DNA from 4 places in the Bacillus sp. GW821-FHT01G09 genome. Region 4 is predicted to be linked to each of the others. Evidence: riboswitches for the same ligand, from Rfam matches in the RefSeq annotation. Region 4 holds a riboswitch; each other region holds the start of a gene.
The links. A riboswitch is a leader RNA that binds a small molecule or an ion and turns the genes downstream of it on or off. The one in region 4 is predicted to bind S-adenosylmethionine.

Region 1: linked by a shared signal. The riboswitch ahead of mtnK (S-methyl-5-thioribose kinase) and the one ahead of metN (methionine ABC transporter ATP-binding protein MetN) in region 4 are both predicted to bind S-adenosylmethionine.
Region 2: linked by a shared signal. The riboswitch ahead of metK (methionine adenosyltransferase) and the one ahead of metN (methionine ABC transporter ATP-binding protein MetN) in region 4 are both predicted to bind S-adenosylmethionine.
Region 3: linked by a shared signal. The riboswitch ahead of AC07VD_RS06535 (bifunctional homocysteine S-methyltransferase/methylenetetrahydrofolate reductase) and the one ahead of metN (methionine ABC transporter ATP-binding protein MetN) in region 4 are both predicted to bind S-adenosylmethionine.

Annotation. Positions count from the first base shown of each region.
Region 1 is NZ_JBWKWL010000002.1:474,607-478,028, forward strand. Features, by position in the region: gene AC07VD_RS07925 (hypothetical protein) at 1-120, shown strand, start outside; gene mtnA (S-methyl-5-thioribose-1-phosphate isomerase) at 154-1,215, opposite strand; gene mtnK (S-methyl-5-thioribose kinase) at 1,223-2,416, opposite strand; SAM riboswitch class I at 2,509-2,665, opposite strand; gene AC07VD_RS07940 (carbon-nitrogen family hydrolase) at 2,749-3,422, opposite strand, start outside.
Region 2 is NZ_JBWKWL010000003.1:478,775-482,196, reverse strand. Features, by position in the region: gene pckA (phosphoenolpyruvate carboxykinase (ATP)) at 1-293, opposite strand, end outside; SAM riboswitch class I at 490-628, shown strand; gene metK (methionine adenosyltransferase) at 796-1,998, shown strand; gene asnB (asparagine synthase (glutamine-hydrolyzing)) at 2,148-3,422, shown strand, end outside.
Region 3 is NZ_JBWKWL010000002.1:226,926-230,347, forward strand. Features, by position in the region: gene AC07VD_RS06530 (GNAT family N-acetyltransferase) at 1-441, opposite strand, end outside; gene AC07VD_RS06535 (bifunctional homocysteine S-methyltransferase/methylenetetrahydrofolate reductase) at 532-2,370, opposite strand; SAM riboswitch class I at 2,460-2,577, opposite strand; gene AC07VD_RS06540 (YajQ family cyclic di-GMP-binding protein) at 2,684-3,175, opposite strand; gene AC07VD_RS06545 (CvfB family protein) at 3,274-3,422, shown strand, end outside.
Region 4 is NZ_JBWKWL010000001.1:184,880-188,301, forward strand. Features, by position in the region: gene metP (methionine ABC transporter permease MetP) at 1-59, opposite strand, end outside; gene metN (methionine ABC transporter ATP-binding protein MetN) at 52-1,077, opposite strand; SAM riboswitch class I at 1,183-1,289, opposite strand; gene AC07VD_RS00945 (SCP2 sterol-binding domain-containing protein) at 1,404-1,748, opposite strand; gene AC07VD_RS00950 (thioredoxin family protein) at 1,855-2,175, opposite strand; gene AC07VD_RS00955 (toprim domain-containing protein) at 2,177-2,539, opposite strand; gene AC07VD_RS00960 (YusG family protein) at 2,617-2,853, opposite strand; gene gcvH (glycine cleavage system protein GcvH) at 2,909-3,292, opposite strand; gene AC07VD_RS00970 (arsenate reductase family protein) at 3,359-3,422, opposite strand, start outside.

The DNA.
Region 1 (3,422 bases), on a different contig from region 4:
CCGAGCCGCTCTGAGAAACTTGCCGTTTTTGCCGAACTGTTTGTGAAACTGCATATCTTATCAAGCGCTCAAAAAGATGAAATCATCAATGTTAACAAAAAGAAACAAAAAAACCGCTGACTCGGCTCCAAATGAGCAAAGTCCAGCGGTTTTTTAATGCACCTTTTCTCCTCTAAACAGCTGTTCAATCTCTTCTTCATAGTTTCCGGTCATAATCCCTTTTTCTGTGATGATTCCTGAAATGAGATCATGAGGTGTAATGTCGAAAGCGGGATTAAAGACAGGCACATTGGATGGAGCGGTCCGAACTCCGGAAATCTGCCTGACTTCCTCGGGATCCCGTTCCTCTATCGGGATATCAGCGCCGCATTTGACCTTTGTATCAAATGTAGATAAAGGTGCGGCGACAAAAAACGGAATATCAAAGGCGTTTGCTAAAATAGCAAGACCGTATGTGCCGATTTTATTTGCCGTATCACCGTTCTTTGCAATTCGGTCGGCTCCGACGATAACAGCGGAAATTTGTTTTTCCTTCATCGTATGGGCAGCCATGCTGTCTGTGATCAGAGTGACATCAATGCCCCCCTGCATCAGCTCCCAAGCAGTAAGGCGTGAACCTTGCAGGACAGGCCTTGTTTCACAGGCATAAATGTGTAATCCCAAATCTTTTTGTTTGGCCAAGTAAAACGGAGCTAGCGCCGTTCCATAGCGGCTTGTCGCGATTGAGCCGGCATTGCAGATTGTCATGATCCTGTCGCCTTTTTTGAAAAGCTGCAGGGCGTTTTGGCCGATCAACCGGCACGTTTCCTCATCCTCGACCTGAATCTGAATGGCTTCATGGACAAGGTTTGTTTTTGCTTCATTTACGGAAATCGCGTTTTCGACCGAATGACTCAGTCTCTCAAGCGCCCATGACAAATTAATGGCGGTAGGCCGTGAGCTGTTTAAATATTGTTTGATGTCTTCCAGTCTGCGGCGGAATTCCGTGACATTATCTGTTTCAATGTTTTTGGCAGCAAGCGCCAGTCCAAAGGCAGCCGTAATGCCGATCGCCGGAGCGCCCCTTACTTTGAGCGTGACAATCGCATCAAATACATCCTCTTTCGTCGTCAGCTCCAAATATTCCGTCTCATCAGGAAGCTTTTGCTGATTTAAAATGGTAATAGCTGTTTCTTTCCATTCAACAGAACGTGGAACAGCAAATGAATGGGTCATGAATGGATCATTCCTTTACAAGTAACTTAAATAATTCAATAACATCTGTTATCGTTTTGAATTCCGAACGTTTTTCGATAAAGGCTGTGCCGGTTTCGAGCGCCAGGCGTTTTCTGCCGATTCGTTTATCAAACGGCACGATCGTATCCAGGTCAGCTACATGGGCAAGGCCGATCGTGCGTCGTATCAGCTCACAGCCCGCAAATCCGATTGCTTCTTCAAAAATATGGCTGAGCGTATCAGTGAGGTAACCGTCGATGTTGGCGTAAACATCCAGACTGTCCTTCTGCCAGGCTTCACTAAACGTCTCTTCAAACGTTTCCCAGACCTGGTTGACATGTTCATATAACGGCTCTCTGTCAGCCCCGTCACGGCTGAGTGCGTTCAAAAATAAGTTGGCGATAAATTGCCCTACATCAAAGCCGATCGGTCCGTAAAAAGCAAACTCAGGATCAATCACCTTTGTTTCGTGCTCACTTGCGAAAATGCTTCCTGTATGCAAATCACCATGAATCAACGTTTCTGCAGACGTTAAAAATGACTTTTTCAGCTTAGCGGCTTCGATTTTAACGCTGTCATTATTCCAAAGCTTTTCGACAAAAGGACGAAGCTCTTCTTCAAAATCATTTGTGTCATGGTCGAAGAAAGGATCTGTAAAAACAAGTCTTTCCGTAATGTCGCATAGCTCTGGATTTGTAAACTGTTTAACAAGCTGTTTTTTCACCTTAGGTTCAAGCGCGTAATCTGATGAGTAGAAAAGTGTTTTTCCTAAAAATTCACCGATGTGCTGCGACAGATGAGGATAGTTTTCACCCTCAATGAGTCCTTTTCTTGCGATCTTGAGGTGAGAGAGATCCTCCATGACGGTAACCGCCATTTCCGTATCAGAATAAAAAACTCTTGGAACCAGGTGAGGCACATGCTCGCTCTGACGGATGAGAGCGCTGCTTTCGATTCTTGCACGGTCGATTGTCAGCGGCCAGCTTTCTCCCACCACTTTTGCATACGGAACCGCCTGTTTAATGATCAATGCTCTGTCATGTTCTTGATCATAAATATGAAAAACGTAATTTAAGTTGCCGTCTCCGATCTCTTGGCATGTCAGCGTGCTTTTGCTTGGAAATAGGCCAAGCTTCACCGCCAACGCCACAGCGGAGCTTTCATTTAATGTTTCGTATAAAGGTGTTTTTGTGACTCCCATCATCATAACCTCCAATTATGTAATCACTTAATATGTGGCCGTAAAAAAGCCTCCTTCTCAGAGAGAAGGAGGCTTAACATCTATGTCCGCCTCTCTTATCTCTCAGATCAGATCTGAATGGAATTAGCACCGTGCCTTAAGAGACCAGCGTCTCGGCGCGAAAAAGATGCGCCCCATTTCACAATGGAATTACGGTCGGTTGCTGTTGGGGTCAAAAGGCCAAATCCCTCGCCCAACTCTCGATAAGAGAATATATTCACTTGTTTGACAATTCTAATTTATCAGTTGATGAACATGGTAACAGGTAATTTAGTTAGTTGTCAATATATTTTTTAATATAAATCTTTTCTGATATCATCGAAAACAGGAATGCTCTCCCGAACTTCTGCGCTTTCTTGAAGGTCGATTTCCGCTCGGACTATGCCTTCTTCCCGGCTGCCTTCAGCAAGTACACGCCCCCATGGATCAATAATCAGGCTATGTCCTGCAAATTCATTATCCGGATTTGAACCGGTACAATTGCAGGCTGCGACAAAGCATTGGTTTTCAATGGCCCGCGCAATAAGCAGGCTTTTCCAATGATCAAGGCGGGGAAGAGGCCATTCCGCAGAAATAAACAGCACGTTGGCGCCTTTTGTCGTATGTTTTCTGATCCATTCCGGAAAACGGATATCGTAACAGATCAATCCTGAGCTTTTGACGCCGTCAAGCTCAAAGTATCCGTCTTCGGAACCGGCTGATAAATACAGATGCTCATCCATCAGCTGAAAAAGATGGGCTTTTCTGTACTCTTTAATGATTTGCCCTTCCTTATCCGCGATGTACATTGTATTATAAACATCAGAATTCTTCCTGACAGCGACCGATCCGGCGACAATATGAACACCATGTTTTTTTGCCGTTTTCTTCAGCCAGCTCTGAGCGGAGCGGCCGTCTTCGTCAGCGAGTTCATCAAGATTGGCCAGATCATATCCGGTCGTCCATAATTCAGGCAGAACAAGAACAT
Region 2 (3,422 bases), on a different contig from region 4:
AAATAGCTGACAACTTTCGTATACAGCCGCTCAAACGCTTCTTCTGAAATGGGCTGATTCACCAAGCCCCAATCGATCTTATTTTTCGTGCTTTCTTCCTCCACGATGAATTTATCTTTAGGTGAGCGTCCTGTGTAAGCGCCTGTTGTCGCGCGAACAGCACCTGTGGATGTTAAAATGCCTTCGTTTCGGGAAAGTACTTTTTCTGTTAGCTGTGCTGCTGATAAATTATGACGCACATTTGGACATGTTAATAAGGCTTGTAAATCAGCGGTCAAATCAACTGAGTTCATATGAAACCTTCCTTTATCGTTTTTTGTGTTTTGCTAATTGTTAATTAGTATAACATATATTTTCAAATAGTCTATACTATTTATTATTTTTTGTGTGTGCATTTCCATTGTTTTCCCTCAATATAGGTGCCTATTTCTTCTGAATCATATTGACATTGCAAACCCTTTTACGATAAGATATTTCATTGAGCGGATACTCTTATCCCGAGCTGGCGGAGGGACAGGCCCTATGAAGCCCAGCAACCGGTTTCTCTGTTATTTATTATGTTCAACTGAGTGAGACAACCAAGGTGCTAACCTGTTGCAAGGTTGTATGATTCCTTGAGCGATAAGAGTGAAAGGCACAAAGACCAAACCCTTTCCTCGATGGAAAAGGTTTTTTTATTTCATAAATATGCCAATTAACATTCTCTAATATAACTGTACATTGTATAAGAGGGAGCGAGTTCCGTATCATATATACAAGGTCTTTCGGGAGGCCTTGTGCAGGAGGAAGCAAATCATGAGTAAAAATCGTCGTTTATTTACATCAGAATCTGTTACGGAGGGGCATCCGGATAAAATCTGTGACCAGATTTCTGACAGTATTTTAGATGAAATTTTAAAGAAAGACCCTAACGCGCGTGTTGCTTGTGAAACATCTGTGACAACAGGTTTGGTTCTTGTAAGCGGAGAGATCACAACTTCTACGTATGTTGACATTCCGAAAACGGTTCGCCAAACCATTAAAGAAATCGGATACACACGTGCAAAATACGGATTTGATGCGGAAACTTGTGCGGTTTTAACATCAATTGATGAGCAGTCTGCTGATATCGCGATGGGCGTAGACCAAGCGCTTGAAGCCCGTGAAGGCACAATGAGCGACGAAGAAATTGAAGCGATTGGTGCGGGTGACCAAGGATTAATGTTCGGTTATGCGTGCAACGAAACGAAAGAGCTTATGCCTCTTCCAATTTCACTTGCCCATAAATTAGCCCGCCGCCTAAGTGAAGTCCGTAAAGAAGATATTCTTCCGTACCTTCGCCCTGACGGCAAAACACAGGTAACGGTTGAGTACGATGAAAATAACAAACCAGTCCGCATTGACGCGATTGTTATTTCAACTCAGCATCACCCTGAAATTACACTTGAGCAAATTCAGCGCAACATTAAAGAACATGTAATCAATCCGGTTGTTCCTGAAGAGCTGATTGATGAAGAAACAAAATATTTCATCAACCCTACAGGACGTTTCGTAATCGGAGGCCCTCAAGGGGATGCGGGACTTACAGGACGCAAAATCATCGTTGATACGTACGGCGGCTATGCACGCCACGGCGGAGGCGCGTTCTCAGGTAAGGACGCGACGAAGGTAGACCGTTCTGCAGCTTATGCGGCAAGATACGTTGCGAAAAACATCGTTGCGGCTGAGCTTGCTGATTCTTGCGAAGTACAGCTTGCTTACGCGATCGGTGTTGCACAGCCTGTGTCAATCTCAATCAACACATTCGGTTCCGGAAAAGCTTCTGAGGAAAAACTGATTGAAGTTGTTCGCAATAACTTTGATTTACGACCTGCCGGCATTATCAAAATGCTTGATTTGCGCCGTCCGATCTACAAACAAACTGCTGCGTACGGCCACTTTGGACGTCACGATGTTGACCTTCCTTGGGAGCGTACAGACAAAGCGGAGCAGCTGCGTAAAGAAGCGTTAGGAGAATAATTTTATAGCCGCTTACTGGTTAAGCGGCTTTCCCTTTTTTATCGTTGTATTCATGTTTATTTTTTTACATAACTGTGAAACCAAATACTATTCACAGCGTCTATAAATAGGGGTTCAATGATGACAATTTTAATTATGGAGGCAATACTATGTGTGGATTTGTCGGGGTTTTTAACAAGCATCCGTTAGCTCAAACCGCTGATCAAGAAGAACTAATCAAACAAATGAACCAAATGATCGTTCACCGCGGTCCTGACAGTGATGGATATTTCCATGATGAGCACGTCGGCTTCGGATTCAGACGGCTCAGCATTATTGATGTAGAAAATGGCGGACAGCCTTTATCATATGAAGATGAAACATATTGGATTATCTTTAACGGAGAAATCTATAACTATATTGAACTGAGAGAAGAACTTGAAGCAAAGGGGTACACATTCAACACGGATTCGGACACAGAGGTTCTTCTTGCGACTTACCGTCACTATAAAGAAGAAGCGGCGTCCAAACTGCGCGGTATGTTTGCCTTTCTGATTTGGAATAAAAACGATCATGTGCTTTATGGAGCAAGAGATCCATTCGGCATTAAACCGTTGTACTATACAACAATCAATGATCAGGTTTATTTTGCCTCAGAGAGAAAAAGTTTAATGGTTGCTCAGAATGATATTGAAATAGATAAAGAGGCATTGCAGCAGTACATGTCTTTCCAATTTGTTCCTGAACCGAGCACGCTTGATGCCCATGTGAAAAAAGTAGAGCCGGGTTCACAGTTCACAATCCGCCCGGACGGCGATATCACATTCAAAACGTATTTCAAAGCGAACCTCAAGCCGGTTCAGACTGAAGAAGACAAGCTTGTGAAAGAAGTCAGAGACGCGATCTATGACTCTGTAAACGTTCATATGAGAAGTGACGTTCCTGTCGGTTCGTTCCTGTCTGGCGGGATTGATTCTTCCTTTATTGTGTCTGTTGCGAAGGAATTTCATCCAAGCTTAAAAACATTCTCTGTCGGCTTTGAACAGCAGGGCTTCAGTGAGGTTGATGTAGCGAAAGAAACGGCAGCGGCGCTGGGCATTGAAAATATCAGCAAAGTCATTTCGCCTGAGGAATACATGAATGAGCTTCCGAAGATCGTATGGCATTTTGATGACCCGCTTGCTGATCCGGCAGCGATTCCGTTGTACTTTGTTGCAAAAGAAGCGAAAAAACATGTAACGGTTGCTTTATCAGGTGAAGGAGCGGATGAGCTCTTCGGCGGATATAACATTTACCGTGAGCCGCTTTCGCTTAAACCGTTTGAACGCATTCCGTCCGGCCTGAAAAAGATGCTTCTGCACGTTGCTGCCGTTATGCCTGAAGGTATGAGAGGAAAGAGCCTGCTTGAGCGCGGCTGTACTCCGCTTCAGGATCGTTATATCGGT
Region 3 (3,422 bases), on a different contig from region 4:
TGTTTCGAGTTTTTTATACATGATGATATGTGTGCCTATGCCGGGAATCTCAAACGGTTCGCCGAGTTCTTCCCAGCCAAGCTTTGAATAGTAGCCTTTCACATGGCTTCTGGCATTGCACCAGACTGCCTGAACGCCGTTCTCCGCCAGTTTCTCTTCCGCGTGTTTGATCAGCGTGCTCCCGCCTTTTTGATCGCGATATCCTTCAAGCGTTGCCATGCCTCTCAGCCGATATGCTGGGGATTCTGTTATTAATGGCTGATTTTGCGGGGAAAAAGAAGCGATGCTGATCAGCTTTCCTTCAAAAAACGCGCCGAGATGAAAGGAGCCTTTTGCATGATCCTCTTCATATTTGCATTGTTCAATGGATTGATGGGGACGCAGAATACGGTGCCGGATTTCATATGTATCTTCCGCGGAAATGGTTTTGACTTCGAGCATAATGTTCCTCCTCATGACTGTTTTTCTATATCGTAACACGAATCCCGTTGAAAAAGACCGCCCGATTGGATCAGACAGTCTTTTAAGGGATTAATGCAAAAAGATATTTTGGCGCTGCTCATCTTTTTGCTGAATATATGAAGTAAGCTCAGCGGTTAAGTCAGATCTGAGGAAAGGCGTTATCAAGTAGATGCCGTTAAACAGCTCGCATGCCGTATCCAGCAGGGAGCGGGCAATCGCAAGGCCTTCCGCCTTTTGCTTTTCTTTATCTTCACCGGCATGGGCCATTTTTTCGCGAATCGTATCAGACAGCTTAATGCCGGGAATTTCATTATGGATGAATTCGGCATTCCGGCTGCTTGTCAACGGCATGATGCCGATATAGATCGGTGTCTTCAGATGTTTTGTTTCGTTATGGATATCGACAAGCTGCTGCTCGGAATAGACAGGCTGAGAAACAAAATAATCTGCGCCGCAATCTATTTTTTTCTCAAGCCGTTTTACCGCTTTATCCAGATGGCGGACGTTAGGATTAAATGCAGCGGCAACTGAGAAATTCGTTTTCTTGCCGAGCGGTTTTCCAGACAGAGACAGACCTTCATTGAATTGTTTGATCAGCCTGATTAAATCAAAAGATGTTAAATCATATACAGACGTCGCACCAGGAAAATCCCCGATTTTAGAAGGGTCACCTGTAATCGCAAGCACGTCATTCAGCCCTAACGTATCAAGGCCCATTAAATGTGACTGTAAGCCGATAATGTTACGGTCACGGCACGTAATATGGACAAGGGAACGCATATCGAGCTGCTGCTTGACAAGGGCGCCGCAGGCAACATTGCTGATCCGCGGGGTCGCCAGAGAATTGTCGGCGAGTGTCAGGGCATCGATTCCCGCTTCTTTTAATTCAGCAGCCGCCGATAGAAATTTGTCAAAGCTTAGTTTTTTCGGCGGGTCCAGTTCTACGATAATAGAGCGTTTTTTCGCTGCGATCTCATCCAGACCGGGCTCGGTTCGCTCGTGATGAACAGAAATGAATTCTTTTGCCCGGGTTTTGACTTCTTTTTCCGTAATCGGAGCCAGCCCGCCAACCGCTTCCGCCATCGCCCTGATGTGATTCGGCGTTGTGCCGCAGCAGCCGCCGATAATCCGCGCACCTTGCTTACGGAATTCTGACGCGCTGTTTTGGAAATACGTGTCGTCTGTTTCATAGACGAGCCGTCCCTCTTCAAGCGAAGGAAGGCTGCTGTTCGGATAAACGGATAAGAATACGTCATCAAAAATCGGCACTTCGCTGAGCGCTTCAATCATGTGATAAGGGCCGAGGCGGCAGTTAATGCCGACAATATCAGCTCCGAGATCCGCAATCGAGCGCAATGCGTCAGAAAGCGGCGTTCCGTCCTGCAATACGCCTTGCTCGTGCATGGAGACATTGAGCATAATCGGAAGATCAGTCTCTTTGCGCGCGATTTTCAGCACTTCACGGGCTTCTTCCAAATCATAATACGTTTCTAACAGCAAGCCATCCGGCTCTTCATGCAGCAGCAGGTACAGCTGCTCGCGGAAGCTGCGCTTAATTTCGTCAAGACTGTACGCGTTTTTATTAAATGTGCGTATGCCGCCCATCGTTCCAAGCACGTATGCATCGCCTGCTGAAGCCCGCGCGATCTTTACGGCCTCCTGATTCATTTTTTTGATGTCATCCTCAAGCCCGTGTCTGGATAATTTAATATAGTTGGCCCCGTACGTATTCGTTTGAATAATGTTGGCTCCCGCTTCAACGTACGCTTTATGTATGCGCTGAATTTCCTCCGGCTTTGAAATATTGAGCTCCTCAAAACACCTGTCAATGCCATAGGAGTAGAGGAGCGTCCCCATGGCGCCGTCACCGATTAACACCTGTCTTTGCAAATCTTCTAAAAGTCCCATTGTCTGCCTCCTTTATTCACATCAGCAAGGAAAAAAGAGAAATAAAAAAAGTCCTCTTAAGAAGAAGACTTTGTCAGTGATTTTGTCTCTTCTTATCTTCCAAGCTGTTCGAGCTTGCTGGATTTAGCACCTTGGTCATGGCTGATCGCCATTACACCGGTTGCTGAAGCTTCGTCGGGCCAGTCCCTCTGCTTCTCTTGATAAGAACGGATATGAAATTTTCGTGTCAGGAAGTGCCAAAAGATACCTGGCGTTTTTCCCTTTCTCCAAATTTACCGAAAATAAAGACAATAATCAATAGGAATCAGAAAATTTATCTGAAATTTATAAATTGAACGTCAACTGGTAAATCTGCTCCCCGCACAGCTGAGATAATCTGCTGCAGGTCATCTTTGTTTTTTCCGGTGACACGCACTTGATCATCCTGCACCTGAGACTTTACTTTCAGTCCGGAGTTTTTGATGATTGTATTGATTTTTTTTGCGTTGTCCTTGTCGATGCCTTGAACAAGCTTTGCACGCTGGCGTACCGTTCCGCCTGACGCGTTTTCAACCTTGCCGTAATCAATGTTTTTTGTCGGAACGTTTCGTTTAATCAATTTGCTGACCAGCACATCTTTCAGCTGGCTTAATTTGAATTCGTCATCGGAAACGAGGACCAGCTCCTCTTTATCTAAAGAAATGTCGCTTTTGCTGCCTTTAAAGTCATATCGGGTACTGATTTCTTTCAGTGCGATTTGGATTGCGTTTTGCACTTCAGGCAATTCCACCTTGGATACAATATCAAATGAACTTTCTTTTGCCATATGAAAACCTCCATAACATTTAACTTATGTGTTGATTATAGTAGAATAAAGAGAAACTTCCAACAGAACAAAGAATCAATTTGTGATGATTGGAAAAAATGTTAACAAAATCCGCAGAGATTAAGCGGAACAGGAAGGACGATAGCATGAGACCAGGGCAGCAATTAACCTTGAGTATAGATCACCAAACCGACTTCGGTTACTTTTTAACCGATGGGGAAGATACGATTCTCTTACATAACAGTGA
Region 4 (3,422 bases):
TCATATGTCGCGTTCCATAATTCAGTTAAATCAACGTTCGGGAAGTATTTTTCAAACATTCGTGATCACCTCTGCTTTCACCTGTTTGTCATTAATGAATCGGATCACGTTTTGCACTTCTTCCTCGTCTCCGTCAATGTGGATGAACAGTGAACCGTAAGCCCCATCCTTCGTCTGCGAAATTTTCCCTTGCAGAATATTGACGCTGACATTGAAGTTTCTGATCATCTCTGTAATCAGAGGCTGTTCAGCTGACTCACCGACAAATGTGAGCTGAACCATTTTTCCTGATGCTGTATCATCAAGAAGGTGCTGAAGCGTCTCTTTCGTTTCTTCCGGCTCTGTCACCTGTTGAACAAATCGTTTTGTCATTTGTTCCTTTGGATTTTTAAAGACATCGAGAACCTCGCCTTCTTCGACCACCTTGCCGTTTTCCATGACGGCGACTCTGTTGCAGATTTTGCGGATGACATGCATTTCGTGCGTAATCAGCACAATCGTCAAACCGAGCCTTTCATTAATATCGGACAATAGATCCAGAATTGAATCTGTCGTTTGCGGATCTAATGCTGATGTCGCTTCGTCACAAAGGAGAACCTTCGGATTGTTTGCAAGCGCTCTGGCAATTCCGACACGCTGCTTCTGCCCGCCGCTCAGCTGGGACGGATATGATTTTTCTTTTCCTTCTAAACCTACCAGTTTAATCAGTTCATTGGCGCGCTTGATCCGCTCGCTCTTTTTCACCCCGGCAATTTCTAAAGGAAACATGATATTATCTCTGACAGTCCGCGACCAAAGCAAATTGAAATGCTGGAAAATCATACTGATCTCATGGCGTGCTTTTCTTAAACCGCGTCCATTTACTTCATTAATCTTGGTTCCCGCCACTTCCACGGTTCCTGAGGTTGGTTTCTCAAGGCCGTTCAGCAGACGGATTAAGGAACTCTTACCAGCTCCGCTATATCCTATAATTCCAAAAATCTCACCTTTTTTAATGGAAAGCGAGACGTTTTGGACAGCATTGACATCTCCATGTTTCGATCTGTAAACTTTTGAAACATCCTGAAGATTGATCAAAGCAATCACCTGCCTTAACACTATTCTAAGAAATCTTCCGGTTTTTTCTGCAAAAGAAAAGCCTTTCTGCACACTTGAGCAGAAAGGCTTATATAAAATGCCTTTCTCTCATCTTTCAAAGCTGAACGCTTCGTGTGAATTGGCACCATTTCAACAGTGTTGATGGTTGCCGGGCTTCATAGGGCACTTCCCTCCACCTCTCTTGATAAGAGAAATATATAGTCTTTTTCGTCCGGAAATTCTTAATGTAGAATAGCACGGCGAATGATTAAATGTCAATAAAATAAATGATGTCAACTTTTACTATTATAATAATTTATTATTTTTTAATTTTTTAAAATTCTCTGAAAAAATCCATTTGTCAGCCAGAGAATGGCTTCCAGCTTTAACAGGGCCCTGAATGACCCCTTTACTTTGAGGCTTCCGCTCTGAATAAGGTGCTGAAGGGAAATGTCTCCGTGCAATAAATCAATAATTTCCGTTTGGTTTCCGTAAAAGGTCAGGTTGGACGTTTGGGGCGGAGAAACTTTTTTCATTTCTCCCTGTTCGTTTATTGAGACGGTTAAGGCTTCTGCTTCTCCTTGGAAGGTAATGAGCAATGTTGAGGCATTCAAAAGGGGTTTTAAAAACAGATGCTGATACTCATCTTCTAAAACTTCCGCTTTCTCCATATGTACAACCTCCTATTTGTTGGTCATACATACACATTTCTCTCTTTGTCGCAAGAACCCCTTTATAAAACGAACGACAATTTCATTGGATATGCTGAGAAATATGTCATAAATGGGATGCGGAAGATGATTTTTGTTTGATCAGCTCATATAAATAAGAAACGGAATGAAATGCATATCCTCTTTCGACCATCTTTCCGCCTTTAAACAGCAGAAAACAAGGGACGCTTTCAATTTGATACGCTTTTGCGAATGTCGGAGAGTAATTGACATTGTTTTGATAGAAGGCGACATCCGGCAGCATTTCTTTCACCACTGTCAGCATTTTGCTTGCAAGCTGGCAGGTGCCGCAAAACGGAGTATATAAATATAGAAGGTACACATCATCTTCAATGTGATCAAGTTCGTGTTCTTGGAGTTCTTTCATGCTATACACCTCGGGACTTTCTTTCAAGAAAAATAGTATGGACATTCAGATTCGCACGCAGCAATACAGAAGCGATATGGTGCCTGGGCGCAGCCGCTACTTCCTTATAGGCTCTGTCGATATGGAGATGGCAGGCTTCATTAAATTCACGCTTCAGCTGTTTTCTCAATTTCTCACCTGATTCATCAGCATCAACTAATATATAGACGTCTTTATCATAAAGCTCGTCAGCCAATTCCTCGAGCCTCAGCTGGCTGATTGTTCCGTTTGTGCAGATAATGCGCACCGGTTCATTCAGGACGCTTTCGATTTTCTCTTTATCTGATTTCCCCTCAACAATCATAACCTTTTCCAGCTCATCCATCTTCATCTTGTTCACCTGCCGCGTCAAATTTGAAACGTTCAGATTGTAAAAGAAGGCAGTGAAATTCACCGCCAACATTAACACCAGCCGTTTTCGTAGTCACAATCTACATATTTTGCGTCGTCTCCAGAGACCACATCGGCTGTCTTATAAAATTTCTCATTTTCAAAGGAATAACCGGACTTAAGCTCATATTCATTCATGCTTGTCATTTGGCCGATCATCTCATTATCATGATATAACGAGAGCCGGCCATTTTGAAAGCGGCCTGTCACGTCATTGGTGACATCGAGCTTTTGTTTGTCGAAAGCCATATTGGACACCTCCCATAACGTTAGCGTGTCCAATTGCTTTTACGGCTATCCTGTTTTAGTCTTCTTGTGTCATCTCTTCGTATTGCTCTGCTGTCATCAGTTTTTCAATTTCAGAAGCGTCAGATGGCTCAACGACGATCATCCATGCTTTTTCGTACGGAGATTCGTTGACGAATTCCGGACTGTCATCAAGATCTTCGTTTACTTCCACAACCGTTCCGTTAATCGGTGCATAAAGCTCAGATACCGTTTTAACGGATTCAACACTGCCGAATGGCTCGTCCGCTTTGATTTCAGCGCCCACTTCAGGAAGTTCGACAAACACGATGTCGCCTAGTTCGGACTGGGCAAAATGCGTAATTCCGATTCTGGCTTTTTCTCCTTCAACTTTTACCCACTCGTGTTCTCCTGAGTAACGCAAATCTTTTGGTATGCTCAATTGAATCCCTCCATTTTTTACAGCACTACAATAAGAAGATACCACACTTTTCAAAAAAAATTTACATTAAGCCCAGTTTTCTTCAAATTGGTCTTCTTTAAATCCGACAGTCACTTTTTCGCCGTCTGTT